4 regions of the Thermoanaerobacterium thermosaccharolyticum DSM 571 genome follow, and region 4 is predicted to be linked to each of the others. Evidence: a T-box and tRNA genes for the amino acid it is inferred to sense, from the RefSeq annotation. Region 4 holds a T-box; the other regions hold tRNA genes.
The links. A T-box is a leader RNA that pairs with one kind of tRNA and senses whether it is charged. The one in region 4 lies ahead of ileS (isoleucine--tRNA ligase), so its partner is inferred to be a tRNA-Ile.
Positions count from the first base shown of each region.

Region 1: it encodes a tRNA-Ile, which carries the amino acid that the T-box ahead of ileS (isoleucine--tRNA ligase) is inferred to sense. The anticodon was not compared.
Region 2: it encodes a tRNA-Ile, which carries the amino acid that the T-box ahead of ileS (isoleucine--tRNA ligase) is inferred to sense. The anticodon was not compared.
Region 3: it encodes a tRNA-Ile, which carries the amino acid that the T-box ahead of ileS (isoleucine--tRNA ligase) is inferred to sense. The anticodon was not compared.

Region 1 covers NC_014410.1:2,002,387-2,007,457, forward strand. The annotation lists RNA gene rnpB (RNase P RNA component class A) at 1-24, opposite strand, end outside; gene TTHE_RS09995 (Nif3-like dinuclear metal center hexameric protein) at 88-1,203, opposite strand; gene TTHE_RS10000 (tRNA (adenine(22)-N(1))-methyltransferase) at 1,166-1,876, opposite strand; tRNA gene TTHE_RS10005 (tRNA-Ile) at 1,929-2,004, opposite strand; tRNA gene TTHE_RS10010 (tRNA-Asn) at 2,010-2,084, opposite strand; gene rpoD (RNA polymerase sigma factor RpoD) at 2,136-3,209, opposite strand; gene dnaG (DNA primase) at 3,241-5,037, opposite strand.
Region 2 covers NC_014410.1:447,996-453,066, reverse strand. The annotation lists rRNA gene TTHE_RS02345 (23S ribosomal RNA) at 1-2,141, opposite strand, end outside; tRNA gene TTHE_RS02340 (tRNA-Ile) at 2,217-2,293, opposite strand; tRNA gene TTHE_RS02335 (tRNA-Ala) at 2,295-2,370, opposite strand; rRNA gene TTHE_RS02330 (16S ribosomal RNA) at 2,651-4,166, opposite strand; gene rpsI (30S ribosomal protein S9) at 4,519-4,911, opposite strand; gene rplM (50S ribosomal protein L13) at 4,927-5,071, opposite strand, start outside.
Region 3 covers NC_014410.1:1,786,877-1,791,947, forward strand. The annotation lists gene TTHE_RS08890 (aminopeptidase) at 1-1,117, opposite strand, end outside; gene TTHE_RS08895 (response regulator) at 1,186-1,818, opposite strand; partial or broken gene TTHE_RS08900 (sensor histidine kinase) at 1,811-2,958, opposite strand; tRNA gene TTHE_RS08905 (tRNA-Ile) at 3,065-3,138, opposite strand; tRNA gene TTHE_RS08910 (tRNA-Ala) at 3,140-3,215, opposite strand; gene yunB (sporulation protein YunB) at 3,254-3,964, opposite strand; gene TTHE_RS08920 (endonuclease MutS2) at 4,016-5,071, opposite strand, start outside.
Region 4 covers NC_014410.1:1,241,983-1,247,053, reverse strand. The annotation lists gene ileS (isoleucine--tRNA ligase) at 1-2,087, opposite strand, end outside; T-box leader at 2,142-2,350, opposite strand; gene TTHE_RS06080 (TM1266 family iron-only hydrogenase system putative regulator) at 2,395-2,640, opposite strand; gene TTHE_RS06075 (DivIVA domain-containing protein) at 2,630-3,118, opposite strand; gene TTHE_RS06070 (YlmH family RNA-binding protein) at 3,144-3,884, opposite strand; gene TTHE_RS06065 (YggT family protein) at 3,911-4,201, opposite strand; gene TTHE_RS06060 (cell division protein SepF) at 4,218-4,628, opposite strand; gene TTHE_RS06055 (YggS family pyridoxal phosphate-dependent enzyme) at 4,629-5,071, opposite strand, start outside.

The DNA.
Region 1 (5,071 bases), 760 kb from region 4:
GTACGCGACCATCTGGCTTACTCGTACATTTTACTCTCTAGAGTTAACATGATATCACTATTGCTGTTAATTGTCAAATGGTAATTATTACATGAATATAAATGGATCAGATTGTATTTCGCTTGTAATTACATTCAAATCTATATTCATTTTCTGTACTTCATCTCTTATATATTCTGCAATAAAATTTACTGAAATCTTCTCAGTGCCAAAGTGGCCTGCATCGATTATCGATAGTCCCAAATGTTTAGCATCTATTGCGTCATGGTATCCAACATCTCCTGTAATCAAAACATCGGCACCTTTAAAAGCTGATATTGATACAAGATTACCACCGCTACCACCGCAAATAGCCACTTTATTTATGGTCTTTCGCAAATCGCCTACAACTCTAAGATTCTTTAGTCCTAACTTCGCTTTTACATCATTGGCAAGGTCTCCTAATGTAGTACCTTTTATGTATCCTATTCTTCCTATTCCATATTCATTATATAGCGTCTCTACTGGATATATATCATACGCTACTTCTTCATATGGATGAACTTTCAGCATAGCGCTTATTATTCTATTAACCAATTTTTCTGGAGCAATCGTCTCAATCCTTATTTCTTGTGTATTTTCCACTTTACCTATTTCGCCTATGAAAGGATTTGTTCCCTCTAATGGTCTAAAACTCCCTGTACCCAATATTTGAAAAGTACAATCACTGTAATTTCCTATAAATCCGGCACCTGCATTGCACATAGCGGTTTTTACTATCTCCTCATATCCAATAGGCACATACACGACGATTTTCTTATATCCTTCTTTGTATGTAACCTGCAATATTTCCTCATTGTATATACCAAGTATATTGCAAAGAATATCGTTCATTCCACCCTTTGCAGCGTCAAAGTTAGTATGCGCCGAATAAACTGGGATATCTTCTTTTACTAATAGGCTTATTATTTCACCCGCTGGATTATCTGTACGTACGTTCTTTAAAGGTCTAAATATAATTGGATGATGTGTGATAATCATGTCTACATCTTTTGATATAGCCTCTTTTACAACTTCTTTCGTTGCATCAAGGGCTACCATCACAGTAGAGACATCTTTTTGAGGATTTCCAACTAGTAGGCCTATGTTATCCCAATCTTCTGCACACTTATGTGGTGCAAGTTTGTCAATCATTCCGGCTATTGTCTGGCATTTCAGACTCATATAATAACACCTCATATTTTTTAATTTTATGCAAAATATCCTCTTTTAAAGAGACACTATTATTGCTTTTAGAAACTTCGTCAACTATTTTATTCAACTTTCCTATCTTATATCTTATATAATCTTTAAGCAAAGGGTGACTCTTTTCAAAGAGTTTTTTGCCTATTTCAAAAAAAATCTCATCGTCAACCGTTTCAATTCCATGCTCAACAGTTATTATTTCGAAAAATTTACCTTTTTCGAAAACAAGGTCTTCATCAATAATTGAATAACCATTTTCATAAATATATCTCCGAAGATGGTCTGATGATGTCATAGGCTGCAAAATAAACCTCTTTATCGTTGATGCAATATTTTTATCTTTTTCCAAAATATCTGCTATTAGTATTCCACCCATTCCTGCTATTATTGCAGTATCGACTTCGTAAGGTTTTACAACGCTTAATCCATCACCAAGTCGTACAATAATATTTTCTGACAACTTGTGCCTTTCGATCTCATCAATAGCTTTATTAATGGAAGCTAATTTTACATCAGATGCAATAATGTAGTCTGAAATGCCATTTGAATAGAGATAGACAGGTATATAACCATGATCTGTCCCAATATCTGCAACTTTTGAATGAACTTGTACCATTTCAACAATAGACTTTAATCTCTTTGACAGCTTCATTTTATAAAATAAAAAGCATTTGTTAATCAAATGCCTGTCCTTTCATCTTATATGGTGGGCCTTCAGGGACTCGAACCCCGGACCAATCGGTTATGAGCCGACCGCTCTACCAACTGAGCTAAAGGCCCTAATATGGCTCCTCAGGTAGGGCTCGAACCTACAACCTACCGGTTAACAGCCGGTTGCTCCACCATTGAGCTACTGAGGAATACAATAATTATTATACTACATTTTTGTCTTGTGTCAAGCCTGTATTAAACTAATCTAAAAAGTCTTTCAACTTTTTGCTGCGGCTTGGGTGTCTCAACTTTCTTAAAGCTTTTGCTTCTATCTGTCTTATTCTCTCCCTCGTAACATTAAACTCTTTACCAACTTCCTCCAGTGTCCTTGCTCTGCCGTCATCTAACCCAAACCTCAACCTCAATACTTTTTCTTCTCTAGGAGTCAATGTGTCAAGAACATCTATAAGCTGCTCCTTTAGCATTGTAAACGCCGCTGCCTCTGCTGGAGCTGGAGCATCTTCATCAGGTATAAAATCACCAAGATGGCTATCTTCTTCTTCACCAATAGGAGTCTCCAATGATACTGGTTCCTGAGCTATTTTCATTATTTCTCTGACTTTATCTACCGACATATCCATTTCTTTAGCAATCTCTTCCGGCAGTGGATCACGTCCTAATTCTTGCAAAAGCTGTCTTGAAACTCTTATAAGCTTATTAATAGTTTCTACCATATGAACAGGGATTCTTATTGTTCTAGCCTGATCAGCTATTGCCCTTGTTATTGCCTGCCTTATCCACCATGTAGCATATGTGCTGAATTTGAAGCCTTTTCTGTAATTAAACTTTTCAACAGCTTTCAAAAGCCCCAAGTTTCCTTCTTGTATTAAATCGAGAAACTGCATACCTCTTCCTACATATCTTTTTGCGATACTAACTACAAGCCTTAAATTTGCCTCAGTCAGCCTCTTTTTGGCTTCTTCATCTCCTTTTTCTATCCTTTTTGCAAGCTCTATCTCTTCATCAGGAGATAAAAGAGGAATCTTGCCAATCTCCTTTAAGTACATTCTTACCGGATCATCGATGTTAATGCCTTCAGGAATGGATAAATCCAAGTCTAAATCCTCTTCAGGTATCAATTCTTCCTGCTGAGGCTCTTCTCCTACAATTTCTATCCCCAACTTTTCAAATGTGTCATAGACTTTCTCGATTTGTTCAGCATCCATGTCGATATCTTCAAGAGAATTCATTATCTCATTGTAAGTCAGCATTCCATTTTTTTTGCCTTTATCAATAAGTTCTTTTATAGAATTCTTTACTTTTTCTTTGTTCACGGGTGTCCCCTCCTTATGGGTAACCTTTTTATCAGCCATTTTTTAACTTCAGCATCTCCTTTTCATAATTCTGTAATTGTACTAAAAGTTCTCTCTCTTTTTCAATGTCACCAGCAATATAAGAATCATCGATTTCCTTTTTAATGCGAACTATCTTCCTGCTTAAATCGTCTTTTATTATCTCTCTGATGCAATCATCAACTATTTTTTCATTAATTTCTTTCTCGCTATACAGTATATCGAATATATCGTTAAATTCGTCTCTTAATTTAGCATTGTCCAACATAAAGCTTAAGTCTTTTATATCTACATGTCCTCCATCTTCAAGCCTTTCAAAAATAAATGTTATAACAGACTTTAAAAGTTCATCGTCAATGTCATTTATGTCCAGCTTTTCTTTTACCTTATCATAAAGTTTATTATCAATTAGCAGCAATGCAATCAAATACTTAAGGGATGGTATCTTTTTTATCCCACTGTATTTAATATTATGCCTATTATTGCCAACTGTATACCTAATTTTTTTATTATTTTGTACAAAACCCTTGACAAATTGATCTATTTCTGCTCTAATAGTGTTTTCAGGTATTTGAGCATCTTTTGCTACTATTGATACATATACATCTCTTTTTACTTTATCTTTAATTGTAGAAAGATCCTTACATACCTTTTTGATATATTTGATTCTGTCTGCAGGATTATTCAAATCTAAATCCTGCTTATACTTTTTAATTTTATACTCTATCAATGTGTCTGTTTTTTCAAGAAGCTTTTTAAACGCATCAAAACCTTCTTTTCTTACGTATTCATCAGGATCCTTTCCATTTGGCACTGTTAAGATATTCACATTTAAGTTTAACTCATCTAATAAATTAAGTCCCCTGATTGTTGCCTCTACACCAGCTTCATCTGCATCGTAAGATATGACAACTATATTTTTATATTTTTTAATGAGTTTACCTTGCTCTAGAGTCAGAGCCGTACCTAATGACGCAACAACATTGTCAATTCCACTTTGATACAAAGCAATAGCATCCATATATCCTTCAACGATGATAAATTTATCTTCCCTCGTCTTTTTAGCATAATTAATTCCATATAGCGTCTTGCCTTTTTTAAAAACAATAGTTTCAGGAGTGTTTAAATATTTTGGTTTCATATTATCAAGCACTCTACCGCCAAATCCTATTACATTGTTTTTTTCATCAATTATTGGGAACATTACTCGATTTCTAAACCTGTCATAGAATCTACCATTATTGCTTTTTGATATTAAGCCTGCATTAACCATCGTATCTATACTATATTTATGCTCTTTTAAATATTTCAATAATTCGAGTCCACTCGATGGTGAATATCCAAGGCCAAATCTTTTTATCGTAACGTCATCTATACCTCTATCGTAAAGATATTTTAAAGCGGCTTGTCCAGATCTAGAATAAAGGCATTTGTAATAAAATATAGCAGCTAATCTATTTATCTCATATATTTCTTCTTTCAGCTTTTTCTTTTGATACTCTATGCCTGATAAATTTTCTTCCTCGATTTTTATACCAGCTTTATCTGCCAAGAATTCAACGGCTTCCTTAAAACCTATATTTTCTATATTCATTACAAAGGTAATGACATTTCCGCTTGCATGGCAACCAAAACAATGATAAAGCTGTTTTTCTTGACTTACATTGAAGGATGGTGTTTTTTCATGATGGAATGGGCATAATCCTTTAAAGTCTTTTCCAGATCTCTTTAATGAAACATAATTTGAAACTATATCAACTATATCATTTTCTTCTATAACTCTATCAATTACGTCTTTCGAATAAGACATAAACACCACCTTTATATTTAGTTCGACAAAAAAC
Region 2 (5,071 bases), 790 kb from region 4:
TTACTAAAATTCAGTGACAAGCTGCAGTAAAGCTCCATGGGGTCTTTCTGTCCTGTCGCGGGTAACTCGCATCTTCACGAGTACTACAATTTCACCGGGTCCCCCATCAAGACAGCGCCCAAGTCGTTACGCCTTTCGTGCAGGTCGGAACTTACCCGACAAGGAATTTCGCTACCTTAGGACCGTTATAGTTACGGCCGCCGTTTACTGGGGCTTAAGTTCAGAGCTTTGGATTTCCTCCTGACCCTTCCCCTTAACCTTCCAGCACCGGGCAGGCGTCAGCTCCTATACTTCGTCTTTCGACTTAGCAGAAACCTGTGTTTTTGGTAAACAGTCGCTTGGGCCTCTTCTCTGCGGCCTTTCGGCACTCCTTCTCCCGAAGTTACGGAGTCTTTTTGCCGAGTTCCTTAATGAGGGTTCTCCCGCTCGTCTTTGGATTCTCTCCTCGCCTACCTGTGTCGGTTTCTGGTACGGGCACCTCTATCCTCGATAGCAACTTTTCTTGGCAGCCCCTTCGAAACTTCGCCTTTCGGCTCCCCTTCACAGCTCTTATGAGCTTTGGTACTTCACTCAAAGCTCTTTTCGTCGCTGCTTGGACGTGCTCTACCAACCGCACGCTTTTCTTATCTCGCTGCGTCCTTGCTTCTCTTTTGACGGATTTCGGTGGTACCGGATTTATTACCGGTTGTCCATCGCCTACGCTTTCGCCTCGGCTTAGGTCCCGACTTACCCTGGGCGGATTATCCTTCCCCAGGAAACCTTAGGCTTTCGACGGTAAGGTTTCTCGCCTTACTCTCGTTACTTATACCGGCATTCTCTCTACTGTACTGTCCAGATTCGCTTACGCTTATCCTTCGCCCTGTACAGTACGCTCCCCTACCATTCTTTCGAATCCGTAGCTTCGGTGGCATGTTTTAGCCCCGTTTATTTTCGGCGCGGGATTTCTCGACCAGTGAGCTATTACGCACTCTTTGAATGTATGGCTGCTTCTAAGCCAACATCCTGGTTGTCTTGGAAATCCTACTTCCTTTCCCACTTAACATGCTCTTTGGGACCTTAGCTGTCGGTCTGGGCTGTTTCCCTTTTGACCACGGATCTTATCACTCGTAGTCTGACTCCCAGGGTTCTCAATATGGCATTCGGAGTTTGATAGGGTTCGGTAACCTTTTTGGCCCCTAGTCCATTCAGTGCTCTACCTCCATATTTACCCCCCCTGAGGCTAGCCCTAAAGCTATTTCGGGGAGAACCAGCTATCTCCGAGCTCGATTGGAATTTCTCCGCTACCCACAATTCATCCCATGACTTTTCAACGTCAACGTGGTTCGGGCCTCCACCAGATCTTACTCCGGCTTCACCCTGATCATGGGTAGGTCGCACGGTTTCGGGTCTATGATATGCAACTTTCGCCCTCTTAAGACTCGCTTTCGCTTCGGCTCCGCTTTCGCTTAACCTCGCTGCATATCTATAACTCGCCGGTCCGTTCTACAAAAAGTACGTGGTCGTCCGGCTCTCAACTGGACACGCTAGTTCTTTTTTTCTTCTCTCTAACATGTTCAGTTGAGTGCCGGACTTCCACTGCTTGTGGACATATGGTTTCAGGTTCTCTTTCACTCCCCTCCCGGGGTTCTTTTCACCTTTCCCTCACGGTACTTTGCGCTATCGGTCACTTAGGAGTATTTAGCCTTGGGAGATGGTCCTCCCGTCTTCCCACCGGGTTGCCTATCCTGTGGTACTCTGGATCCCACTCGGTATATTTCGCTTACGCCTACAGGGCTTTCACCTTCTTTGGCCTGCCTTCCCAGGTCTGTTCGGCTTCACTCCATATACCTTCTCGTGGTCCTAAACCCCATCACCTGCGGTGATGGTTTGGGCTCTTTCCTTTTCGCTCGCCGCTACTTAGGAAATCGACTTTTTCTTTCTTCTCCTCGCGCTACTTAGATGTTTCAGTTCACGCGGTGTCCCCTCCTCATGGCTATGTGTTCACCATGGGATGCTTAAGTATTACCTTAAGCGGGTTTCCCCATTCGGAGATCTCCGGATCTACGTCTGCTTGCGACTCCCCGGAGCGTTTCGCCGCTCGCTGCGTCCTTCTTCGGCTCTAAGTGCCTAGGCATCCACCATACGCCCTTTGTAACTTGACCTATTTCGGTTTATTGTAACTCGTTTTTCTCGTTACCCTTTTTTCGCATTGTGCAGTTTTCAAGGTTCACTTATCATGGTGGGCTTAGATGGACTCGAACCATCGACCTCACGCTTATCAGGCGTGCGCTCTGACCACCTGAGCTATAAGCCCATGGTGGAGATGAGGAGATTCGAACTCCTGACCCCCTGCTTGCAAGGCAGGTGCTCTCCCAACTGAGCTACACCCCCATGACCATGCTGAGGTTTAACCCTCAAAACTGAACAGTGAGATATTCGTATTTATTTTATCGCTCACATAGGCTCCGTGTTCTATGTGTCTTCGATTCTTTCAGCTCGTTTCGCTAACGGCACTTAACGACGTCCTGTCGTAGTGCCTCTCGCGTGGTCCTTCACGCTCGCACGCTTCACTCGCTTCATTCATCGGACACATTTCGAACACTTCGCTATATGTTCGCTCTTAAAATAAATACTCTTTTCTTTATTCTTAATCGTAGGATTTGCTCCTTAGAAAGGAGGTGATCCAGCCGCACCTTCCGATACGGCTACCTTGTTACGACTTCACCCCAATCATTTACCCCACCTTCGGCAGCTCCTCCCTTTCGGTTAGGTCACTGACTTCGGGTGTTGTAAACTCTCGTGGTGTGACGGGCGGTGTGTACAAGGCCCGGGAACGTATTCACCGCGGCATGCTGATCCGCGATTACTAGCAACTCCGTCTTCATGCAGGCGGGTTGCAGCCTGCAATCTGAACTGGGACCTGTTTTCTGGGATTCGCTCCGGATCGCTCCTTCGCTGCCCTCTGTTCAGGCCATTGTAGCACGTGTGTAGCCCAGGGCATAAAGGGCATGATGATTTGACGTCATCCCCGCCTTCCTCCGTGTTTTCCACGGCAGTCTCGGTAGAGTCCCCGTCTTTACGCTGGTAACTACCAACAGGGGTTGCGCTCGTTGCGGGACTTAACCCAACATCTCACGACACGAGCTGACGACAACCATGCACCACCTGTCTCACAGCTCCTCTTACGAGGCACTCAAGTATTTCTACTCGATTCTGTGGATGTCAAGCCCTGGTAAGGTTCTTCGCGTTGCTTCGAATTAAACCACATGCTCCGCTGCTTGTGCGGGCCCCCGTCAATTCCTTTGAGTTTCAACCTTGCGGCCGTACTCCCCAGGCGGGATACTTATTGCGTTAACTCCGGCACGGATTATACTAACCCACACCTAGTATCCATCGTTTACGGCGTGGACTACCAGGGTATCTAATCCTGTTTGCTCCCCACGCTTTCGCACCTCAGCGTCAGTTCAAGTCCAGAGAGCCGCTTTCGCCACTGGTATTCTTCCTGATCTCTACGCATTTCACCGCTACACCAGGAATTCCGCTCTCCTCTCCTTGACTCAAGCTATTTAGTTTCAGATGCATACCCTCGGTTGAGCCCAGGTTTTTCACATCTGACTTTTATAGCCGCCTACGTGCTCTTTACGCCCAGTAATTCCGGACAACGCTCGCCCCCTACGTATTACCGCGGCTGCTGGCACGTAGTTAGCCGGGGCTTTCGTATGGTACCGTCATTTCTTTCTTCCCATACTATTGAGCTTTACGACCCGAAGGCCTTCTTCACTCACGCGGCGTCGCTGTGTCAGGGTTTCCCCCATTGCACAATATTCCCCACTGCTGCCTCCCGTAGGAGTCTGGACCGTGTCTCAGTTCCAGTGTGGCCGTTCACCCTCTCAGGCCGGCTACCCATCGTCGCCTTGGTGGGCCGTTACCCTCACCAACTAGCTAATGGGACGCGGACTCCTCCTATAGCGGATTTCCTCCTTTCTTCGAAAAGCGATGCCGCTTCTCGACATTATCCGGTATTAGCACCCCTTTCGAGGTGTTATCCCAGTCTACAGGGTAGATTGTCCACGCGTTACTCACCCGTCCGCCGCTAAGTTCGTACCGTAGTACTCCCTTCGCTCGACTTGCATGTGTTAGGCACGCCGCCAGCGTTCGTCCTGAGCCAGGATCAAACTCTCATGTTCATATCCTTTGCTCTTCTTACTCTTACTGGCTTTATCTCACTGTTCGGTTTTCAAGGTTCAATCTCGCGTCAAGCGACATTGTCTATATTACCACATTTATTTCTCTCTGTCAAGTGCTTTTTACTACTAATTCCTTATGTTGCACTCGCAGTGACAGGTAATAATATATCACATTAAGCAGTTTATATCAAATTTTTCTTATCTTTAAATAATCCGTTTATCAGTTATTAGGTCAATTTATTTTTAAAATTCGCTAATTTACTGCCTTTTACTCGGTTATTTTATGTCACATTCACATTCTCAACGAGTCAATAAATAACTTATGTAAAAAAGAGCGCATATAACGCTCTTTTTATCTCTTAGAAAATTGCGGTGCTTTTCTTGCTTTTTTGAGACCGTATTTCTTTCTTTCTTTCATTCTTGGATCTCTTGTCACAAAACCAGCTTTCTTAAGAATTGGCCTTAATTCATTGTCAGCTTTCATTAATGCTCTAGTAATGCCTAATCTTATAGCACCAGCTTGGCCTGATAAGCCACCACCCTCAACTTTTGCAATCACATCAAACTTATCAATATTTTCAGTCAGTATAAGCGGTTGTTTAACTGTATACTTCAAAGTATCTAATCCAAAATACTCATCAAGTGGTCTCCCATTTATTATTATGTTGCCTTTCCCCTGCATTAATCTAACACGTGCAACAGAAGTTTTCCTTCTGCCTGTACCAAAAAATTGGATCGTAGCCATTCCTTATTTCCCTCCTTATATGTCAAGTTTTTCTGGTTTTTGTGCTATATGTTTATGTTCAGGGCCTGTATAAACTTTGAGTTTTTTTATCATATGTCTCCCCAATTTATTTTTAGGAAGCATTCCTCTAACTGCTCTGATAATCGCTTTCTCCGGCTTT
Region 3 (5,071 bases), 540 kb from region 4:
ATTTCGTTACACATATGCCATTTCCTATGTAAGAAGTATTAAGCTTCTCACTTACATCCGGATACAATGGATCAAATCCTGAATTGACATCTGCTGAAAGCAGTTCTGCATTCCTCATAGCCGTCCTAAGCTTCATGTCTGTGCTTCCCTCTTGCTTCTCCAAGATTTCGGCTATCGCATTTTCAAAGAATCTCGACTGCAATCCAGTATTGCCCATACTTCCAATCTCTTCTTTGTCGGCAAAGATAGCTACAGCAGTCTTCTCAGGATTATTTACGTCTAAAATTGCTCTTAACACATCGTATGCACATATCCTGTCGTCCTGCCCATACGCACCTATCATACTTCTGTCAAAACCTATATCCCTCGGTTTATACGCAGGCACCAGTTCCAGCTCTGCACTTATAAAATCTTCTTCAACTATTCCGTATTTTTCATTTAAAATCTTTAATAAATATGGTTTTACAGAAACGTCTTCGGATAACGGCATATTGCCAACAACTGGATTTAATGCTTCCCCAGATACTACATCGGAAGCTTTTTTCTCCATTTGATCTTTCCCGAGATGTGGCAGCAAATCTGTTATGTACAATATTGGATCATTATCATTTTCCCCCAGCTGGAAAGTAACCTTTTCACCATTTTCCTTTATTACAACGCCATGAAGTGCTAAAGGTATCGTTACCCATTGATATTTTTTGATTCCTCCATAATAATGTGTTTTAAATAAAGCCAAACCACTGTCTTCATACAATGGATTCGGTTTTAAGTCAATCCGAGGTGAATCTATATGAGCAGCTGTAGCTTTAAAACCATTACGTACAGAATCCTTACCGATAACAGCCATAACAACTGATTTGCCCTTGTTGTTATAGTAAATCCTACTGCCAGGTTTTAAATTAGTTGCCGTTTCAATATTTATAAAACCATTTTCTTCAGCAACCTTTATTATTCTGTCAGCAACTTCTCTTTCTGTCTTGCATTCTCCTATAAATGTTTTATAATCTTCTGCAAATTCAAATATCTTTTCCCTTTCTTCATCGCTTACCTTAAGCCATCCATTTTTGCTTTTGTATCCCAATTTCTTCTCAATCTCTTTTAACTCGCCACTCTCCATTTCTCACGCCTCCTAAATATTTTAAATTACATATTAACTATAAAATATTTTTAGATTAAAAGCAAATTTTATGTATGCATATTATACATGTTGTTATTTTTTAATAAATATATAGCAGCCTGTGTTCTATCTTTAACATCCAGCTTCCTAAATATATTGTATACATGATTTTTAACTGTTTTTTCGCTTAAGAATAATTTATCTGCTATCTCTTTATTGCTATACCCTTCCGCAATCAAACTCAATATCTGCATTTCCCTATCAGTAAGCTCTTTTTTGCATTCATCTGTATCTAAATTTTCAATCTCACTTACCAATGAAGGGTGTATGTAAACACCTCCATTTGATATTGTTCTAATTGCTTTAATTAGCTCATCTGAATCAGCGTCTTTTAAGATGTAGCCTTCAACTCCAATTTTTAATGCTTCCATCAAATATTCCTTGTCATTGTAAATTGTTAGAAACATTATTTTGTTCTTTGGGTTGTCGTTTTTAAGCATCTTTGCAGCTTTAATGCCATTAATATTGGGCATGTTTATATCCATCAATATTATGTCTGGAGAAATTTTTTTAGCAATTTCATATGCTTCTTCACCATCAGATGCCTGATATATGACTTTCATATCTTCTTCTAATTCTATGATTTGCTTCAATCCCTGGCGCAAAAGCACATGATCGTCAGCAATCAAAATATTAATCACTGTTTTTATCACCACCTAGCGGAATAGAAATATAAATTTGAGTTCCTTCGTTTGGCGAGCTGTTTATCTCAAATTGCCCGTTTAATATTTGAACCCTCTCCCTCATCCCTAAAAGTCCAAATTTATTGTCTGCTGATGCTTTTTCAAAACCTATGCCATCATCTTTAATGATTATGCTTACAAACCGATCCCCAAACTCCAATTTTATAATAGCATTTTTGCCTTTGAATGCTTTTTTATGTTTGTCAAGGCTTCCTGTATAACTCTGAAACAAGTTATTTCAATTTCAGGTTTTAATCTTTTATGTTCTGACAGAGCGACAAAATCAACATTTATCCCTGTCTCACTTATAAAATTGTTTATGTACTTTGAAACGGCAGGTATTAATCCCAGGTCATCAAGAATAGATGGTCTTAAATCGTATATGATCTTTCTGACTTCTCTCAATGAATAGTGTGCAATGTCTTTTAGGTTTTTAAGCTCTCCCTTTGCTTTTTCTGCATCTTTACTGATAAGTTTTTCACATAATTCGGCCTTTAAGATTACATTTGCCATAGATTGTGCCGGACCATCATGTATCTCCCTGGCTATCCTTTTCCTCTCCTCCTCCTGCGCTTCAATTATGCGGATATTCAAAAGCTGCCTGTCTTTTAGCTCTTCATATTGGTTGTGAAGCTTTGTCAAATCTCCAGTTAAATAATCCAGTGCGACGCCAATCTGAGTAGAAAGCTTCTCTGCCTTTTCAACTATTCCTCTGTATTCTATAAGCTTTCTCTCCAATTCATTTCTTCTCGTTATTAAATCTTTCTCCTCTCGCCTTTTTAAAATAAGCTCAACTTGAATTTCCTTCGCTTCTTCATATGCTTCTTTGATGGCGTCTTCACTTATGTTTCCAAATCTTTGACTTACATAAGCCAACTTTAACTTAGAGCTTTTTTCTTTCCTTTCCAAAAGCTCCACTTCCTTTATGACTGATCTTACTTTTACTTTTAATTCGTTTATTTGCTCTTCCAATTCATGATACTCGTTTCTGGTCTTCTCCAATATTTCCGAAATCTGTTCTTTGCTGCTACCTATAACTTCTATGGTTTTCTCCACTATGTTATCGAGCTTTTTATCATATTCAAACTTGGAAGCCATGTTTACACCTCAAAGACAAATTTTATTTATCTTATTCGACAAAAAATTTCTAATTCCTTCATTTTTGTATTAAGACATAAAAAAAAGACCCGCTAGGGTTCATAAATGGGCTTAGATGGACTTGAACCATCGACCTCACGCTTATCAGGCGTGCGCTCTTACCGCCTGAGCTACAAGCCCATGGTGGAGATGAGGAGATTCGAACTCCTGACCCCCTGCTTGCAAGGCAGGTGCTCTCCCAACTGAGCTACACCCCCGTCAAACAATTATTATTATACCATATATTATAATGTTGTCAATTACTTTCTATGTTAATTTTTGAATCACCATTTGGAACAGGCACAGTATATTTATTGCCATTTACATCTACATAACTTGCAGGTACATCGCCTACAATAATGCTATCAGCGATAGGCATGTGGGTTGAAACCTGTATTTGCTTCGATGCAAGAGGTGCGATGATTTGAATATTTGTCTTTATGTAAAGATATATTATGTGCCTTGTCTGATTTATTCCAGCAGGTTCAAAACTTGATTGAAAATCTAAGTATACAGATCCTATAGGAAGCAGTCCAACCTTTATTCTAGGCCCTGTATTGGCAAATATATCTTTTGATATTAGACTGCCAAGAGGCAGCTTCACATATACTGATCCTATACTGTTTAGGTTATCTTGAACAGCCTGAGTAATCTTTGTAGACAATATGTTCATCTCTATTGTATTTGCTTGAAGCATAGAGACTTTACCGTTTTTGTCGGTTCTCACATTGATAAGGTCATTATACTGAATTCCTTTCAAGACTTTTTCGTTGATGGATTTATTAATTGATTTTACTGCAACTTCCTGTGCTACAGTCTCGCTAGCTTTAAGAAGCGCAGGTCTTAGCCTGTACGCCACAAATGAATATATAATAGATATTAAAAAAAATATCAGAAAAATGTATATGTAATTTTTATTTATTTCATATAATTTAAGTCTTCTTCTTCCCCATCTTTTTCTCCTCATATAGAAAAACACCTCCTCTATATTTTATGATAGATGAGGTGTTTTGGTTACTCATTTTTCTTTTAATTCTACTATTGTTACACCATCTTCTCCTTCGCCGTATCTTCCCAGTCTAAAAGATTTGACATGCTTATTCATTTTAAGAAGTCTAGCGATACCGCTTCGTAATATACCCGTCCCCTTGCCATGTATTACTGTAACCTGCTTAAGACCAGCGAGATAAGCATCGTCCAGGTATTTTTCCACTTCTATCTCAGCTTCTTCCAGCGTTTTGCCACGGAGATCTATTGATGTTGATATGTTGGAAGATTTTTCATTAATATATGTAGCAAAGCCTTTCTCTAATTTTTTTTCTTCATCTGATTCAGCTTCTCTTAAATTGCTTATATGAACATTCATCTTTAGTATTCCTGCCTGGATTTTTACATTTCCATCTTTATCCGGCTCAGACAATGCTGTCCCAGTTTGATCAAGCGGTACAATATAAAACGTCTGTCCAGGCATAACTTTTTTGGGTATTTTTTTATATACAGGAACTTCTGACTTTTTAAGGCTTTCTTCCATTTCACTTATATTTTCTTTAAGCTTCTTTCTCGCTTCTTCTATAAGTTTATTTTTCTTATCAGATTTTTCAGCCTCTCTTAGCTTTGCAATAATTTCGTCTGCGGTAGATTTCGTATTCTCTAATATCTTTCTTGCTTTTTCCCTTGCTTTTTCTATGATCCTGTCTCTTTCTGCTTCAGTCTGTCTTCTCTTTCTTTCGTACTCCTCTTTTACGCTGTTTACCTGCCTCTTTAAATCCTCAATCTCTTCTTTTGCCTTTTCTGCTTCAATCCTCTTATCTTCAAGATCTTTTATTATATCTTCGAATTTCAGCTCTTCGTTAGTTATATAATTTCTAGCATTATCTATGATTTCTTCATTAAGTCCAAGGCGCCTGCTTATTTCAAAGGCATTGCTTTTACCGGGTATTCCTATCGTAAGCCTGTATGTAGGTCTTAAAGTCTCTACATCAAATTCAACAGAGGCGTTTTCCACACCATCATTTTTCAATGCATATTGTTTTAGCTCACTGTAGTGGGTTGTAGCAATGGTACGGCAATTTAT
Region 4 (5,071 bases):
TCCTTAATAAGCTCATTGAACTTGTAAAGGGCCCATTTGTCTATATCAAGAAGCTCTTCGTACGGCAAAGCGTCTTTATCAGCATCAAAATCGTACAAATTGCTTAAAAGGAACTTAGCCGTATTCCTTATCTTCCTGTATGATTCCGTCATCTGCTTTAAAATTTCTTTTGATATTCTCATGTCAGAAGTAAAATCAGCAGAAACGGTCCACAGTCTTAATATATCTGCTCCGTACTCTTTTACTACATCAGCAGGATCTATACCGTTTCCAAGAGATTTTGACATCTTGCGTCCTTCACCGTCTACGACAAATCCATGTGTCAACACGTTTTTATATGGTGCCATTCCTCTTGTGGCAACAGATGTCAGAAGCGATGACTGGAACCATCCTCTATGCTGGTCAGAACCCTCAAGGTATAAATCTGCAGGCCACCTAAGACCTTCAGTAGTTTCTAAAACTGCCACATGGCTTGAACCAGAATCAAACCAAACATCCATTATATCTGTTTCTTTTCTAAACTCTGTAGAGCCACATTCACATTTTGTACCCTTCGGCAATATTTCTTCTGCTGTATACTCATACCAAGCATCAGAGCCTTTTTCACTAAACAATTTTTTAACTGCATTTATTGTATCATCATTAATCAATTCTTTTCCACAATGTTTACAATAGAAAATTGGAATCGGAACACCCCATATCCTCTGCCTCGAGATGCACCAGTCATGTCTATCTCTAACCATATTTGTAATCCTGTCTTCGCCCCATTCAGGAATCCAGTTTACTTTTCTTATTGCATTTAAAGCTTCATCTCTAAACCCATCAACAGAAGCAAACCATTGCTCTGTAGCACGGAATATAACAGGATTTTTGCATCTCCAGCAATGTGGATACGAGTGAGTTAGTGTTTTTGACGCTAATAAAGCATTGACTTTTTCCAAATCCTCTTTTATGACTTTATTGGCATCAGCATAGAATAATCCTTTGTATTTCCCGGCTTTTTCCGTAAAACACCCTTTATCATCAACAGGATTCAAAACTTCAAGTCCATATTTCTGTCCGACTATAAAGTCTTCTTCACCATGGCCTGGTGCAGTATGAACACATCCTGTACCAGCTTCTAATGTCACATGATCACCTAATATAATAAGCGAACTTCTGTCAAATAAAGGATGTTTAGCTCTCATCCCTTCTAAATCTTTGCCTTTAAATGTCGCAATTATCTCACGATTCTCAAGGCCTGTTTCCCTTTCTATATCATCAAGCATGTCTTTCGCCATAATGTAGATTTCTTTTCCATATTTAGCTAGCGCATAATCAAATTCCGGATTTAAACATATAGCAAGGTTGGCAGGTATAGTCCAAGTTGTCGTAGTCCAGATTACAAAATACAAATTATTTAGGTCATCAACAATTCCTTTGAACTTTCCAATATCATCAATTACTCTAAATTTAACATAGATTGAATCTGAGGTCTCATCTGAGTATTCTATTTCAGCTTCTGCTAAAGCTGTTTCGCAGTCAGTACACCAATACACAGGTTTTAATCCCTTGTAGATGTACCCTTTTTTAGCCATTTCACCAAATACTTCTATCTGCTTTGCTTCATATTCTGGTTTTAATGTCAAATAAGGGTTTTGCCAGTCACCTCTGACTCCTAACCTTATAAACTGCGACTTTTGCTTTTCAATTTGTGAAAAGGCAAAATCGCGACAGACCTTTCTAAACTCAACAGGACCTACTTCATTTCTTTTTATGCCCAGTGTTTTTATTGCCTGCTGTTCAATTGGCAAACCGTGGGTATCCCAACCTGGCACATATGGTGCATCAAAGCCTCTCATTGTTTTATATTTTACAATCATATCTTTTAAAACTTTATTCATGGCTGTACCAAGATGTATATCCCCATTGGCATATGGCGGTCCATCATGAAGAATAAATTTTTCCTTCCCCTTATTTTTATTTAATGATTTATGATATATATCCATATCATCCCATTTTTTTAATATCTCCGGCTCTCTTGTAGGCAGATTTGCCTTCATTGGAAAATCTGTCTTAGGCAAATTTAATGTTTTGTTATAATCCATCAGTATACCTCCTATAATTAAATAAAAAACATTAAAAAACAAAAACCTCTCACCCACAGGGACGAGAAGTCGCGGTACCACCCTAATTATTAAGGTCAAGCCTTAATCACTCATCGAATAACGGGTATATCCCGGCTTAGCTTACTAAAATTTCAGCCAGCAGCTTCGAGGTGATATATGTCAAATAAACTTATTGGCTTACACCAACCGCCAACTCTCTTAAAAGTTTAATTTGCATAAATTGTCCTCATCATCGCTTTTCACATTTTAAATAATTATACAATAATTAGAAAAGTACGTCAACATATTAAATAGTAATAGCTGATTTCACTTTGACACCTTCAATGCTTCCAAGCTTCCCAGTTAAAGCTCCAATATCATCTGTCGTTCCGTCAACAATAATAGATATTATTGACACATTTCTTTCTTTATACGGAATACCCATTCTTCCAACAATTATATGAGCATACTCGCTTAAAATACGATTTACTTTCTCAGATGTTAATTCTCTATTTAGAACTAATATACCGATTACAGCAAGCCTATTCCTCATCGTTTTTCTCATCCTGCTCCTCGTCAAAAAATTCTCTATCATCAATCGATAATACAGCCTCTAGTTCTCCTTCAAGAAGAGCCTTAAATTTAGCCTTAAAAATATTAAGCTTTCTTTTCTGATTTTCAAGTTCCGTCCTTATTCTCACAACTTCTTGATTTGCTTTTTGCATAATCTTTTCTGCTTCCTGATGTGCCTGCTGTATAATTAAGTCAGCTTCTTTTTTTGCATTTTGTTTTAAATCTTCTGCAGATTTTTGTGCAACGACTAAAGTATTATTTAGCGTCTTTTCTATATCTGTATAATTTTGCAACTTATCGTTTAAGATGTTAACCCTATCTTTCAGATCCGAATTCTCCTTATACAGTAGCTCATAATCTTCCATCACTTTATCTAAAAATTCATCGACTTCATTTTCATTATATCCCCTGAATGACCGCTTAAATTCCTTGTTATGTATATCCATAGGTGTTAACATATAATTCACTCCTTATATTCTTTTGTTATTTGTATTTTAAAATATGAATATAAATTCTTCCTTTTTTAGTTGTACCAATAATTTCTTCAAATTTAATCCTTCCACGACCCCTTAAAGATACAATATCACCCTCTTTTATTTCAAAAGAAGGCTCTAACTTCGTTTCCCAATTAACTTCGGCCAAACCAGCTTTTATCAATTCAGATGCTTTCGTCCTGGATAATTTAAATCCTGAAGCAATAATGCTGTCTAATCTTATAGATGCAACAGTTGTATTTATATCATCGTATTTTACTTCCGGCTCCATGATTTCATCCAAATTTATTGAGTATACATTAACCCTCTCTTTGCCTATCTTATGTAAATTTATCAAGATATAACTGGCTATATCATTATGAACAACAATATCACAACTCTCTTGTCTTTTTATTATATCGCCAACTTTATCTCTTTTTATACCTAACCCAAGGATGGAGCCTAACACATCTCTATGGGATAATTTCGATAAATCACCGTTTATTCTAATGGCACTTATCGGTGCTTTGTATGCATCTACTGCGTTTCTAAATTTGGGATATATATGTGCTATCTTTCTTTCGGCTGCATCAAATCCGCCAATAAACCCACAATTTATATCGTCAAATTGTGTCATCAACTTTAGCAGTATTTTTTGATCCCTCAAGCTTAAAAAATCGGTATACCTATCTCGTTTATTTTTCTGAACCCATTTTGCTATATCTTCTAGCCTTGCTATACTGTAATCCATATCTTCACCTTTTAAAACTTATTAATTCATATTAATGAAACTATATTAATTATAATTGGCCTTATAATATACTGTATAACCAACATCGCTAATATTGGTGAAAAATCTATCATCATGCTTCGTCCAATCGATGATTTAAATTGTAATCTTCTAAACGGATCCAATATAGGCTCTGTGACTGTAATCACAAATCGTGATATAGGATTACTCATATTTTCCATTCTTAACAAAGATAGTATCACCCTTATTAAGATGAGCCAATTTACAATTTCAAAAAAGTAATTTAGTGTTAACACCAATGCATAATTTGTTGTCAAATCATACCCTCCTTATTTATTTTAGATTAAACATAGAATCTACTTCATCTTGTATATCACCTGCTATATCGAAATTATCTGGCACGATTAAAAATATACTATTAGCGATTTTCTTGATTTCACCATTTAAAGCGAAAATTGCACCACTCAAAAAATCAATAAGTCTTTGAGCATCATTTCTTTCCATGTTTTGAAGATCTATAATTATTGGCTTTTTGTTTTTTATATTATCTAGTATAGTTTGTGCTTGTTCAAAATTCTCTGGCTTTAAAATAATAACTTTTATCTGAGACTGAGTATGTATATTTACTATCTTAGGTTTTTTATCAAACGGTATCTCGTTTTCCACTCTTTCTTCTACACCTTCGTCTTCCGGTTCATCAAACCCGAAAAAGTTCATAAGTTTTTCAATTACTTTAACAGCCATTTATTTTACCTCCATATTATATAATCTTTTCCCAAAAATTCCTGTACCTATACGTACTATATTGGAACCCTCCTCAACAGCAACTGTATAATCATTTGTCATACCCATAGATAAATACTTAAAGTCGACATTTTTTTGATTGATGCTTTTGGCGCAGTCAAATAATTCCTTCATCTTTTTAAAATATGGTCTTACCTGCTCTGGCTCCATAAATGGAGCTACCGTCATCAATCCCCTTATTCTAATATTATCGAAAGATTCGAGACTTTTAATAAAATCCATTACGTTCAAAGGATCAATACCATATTTAGATTCCTCTGATCCTATGTTTACTTCAACAAGGCAATCCATTACAATATTATTACTATGTGCTCTTTTATTAATTTCCTGTGCAAGGTGTATACTATCAAGTGAATGTATCATCTTTACCTTATCAATAATGT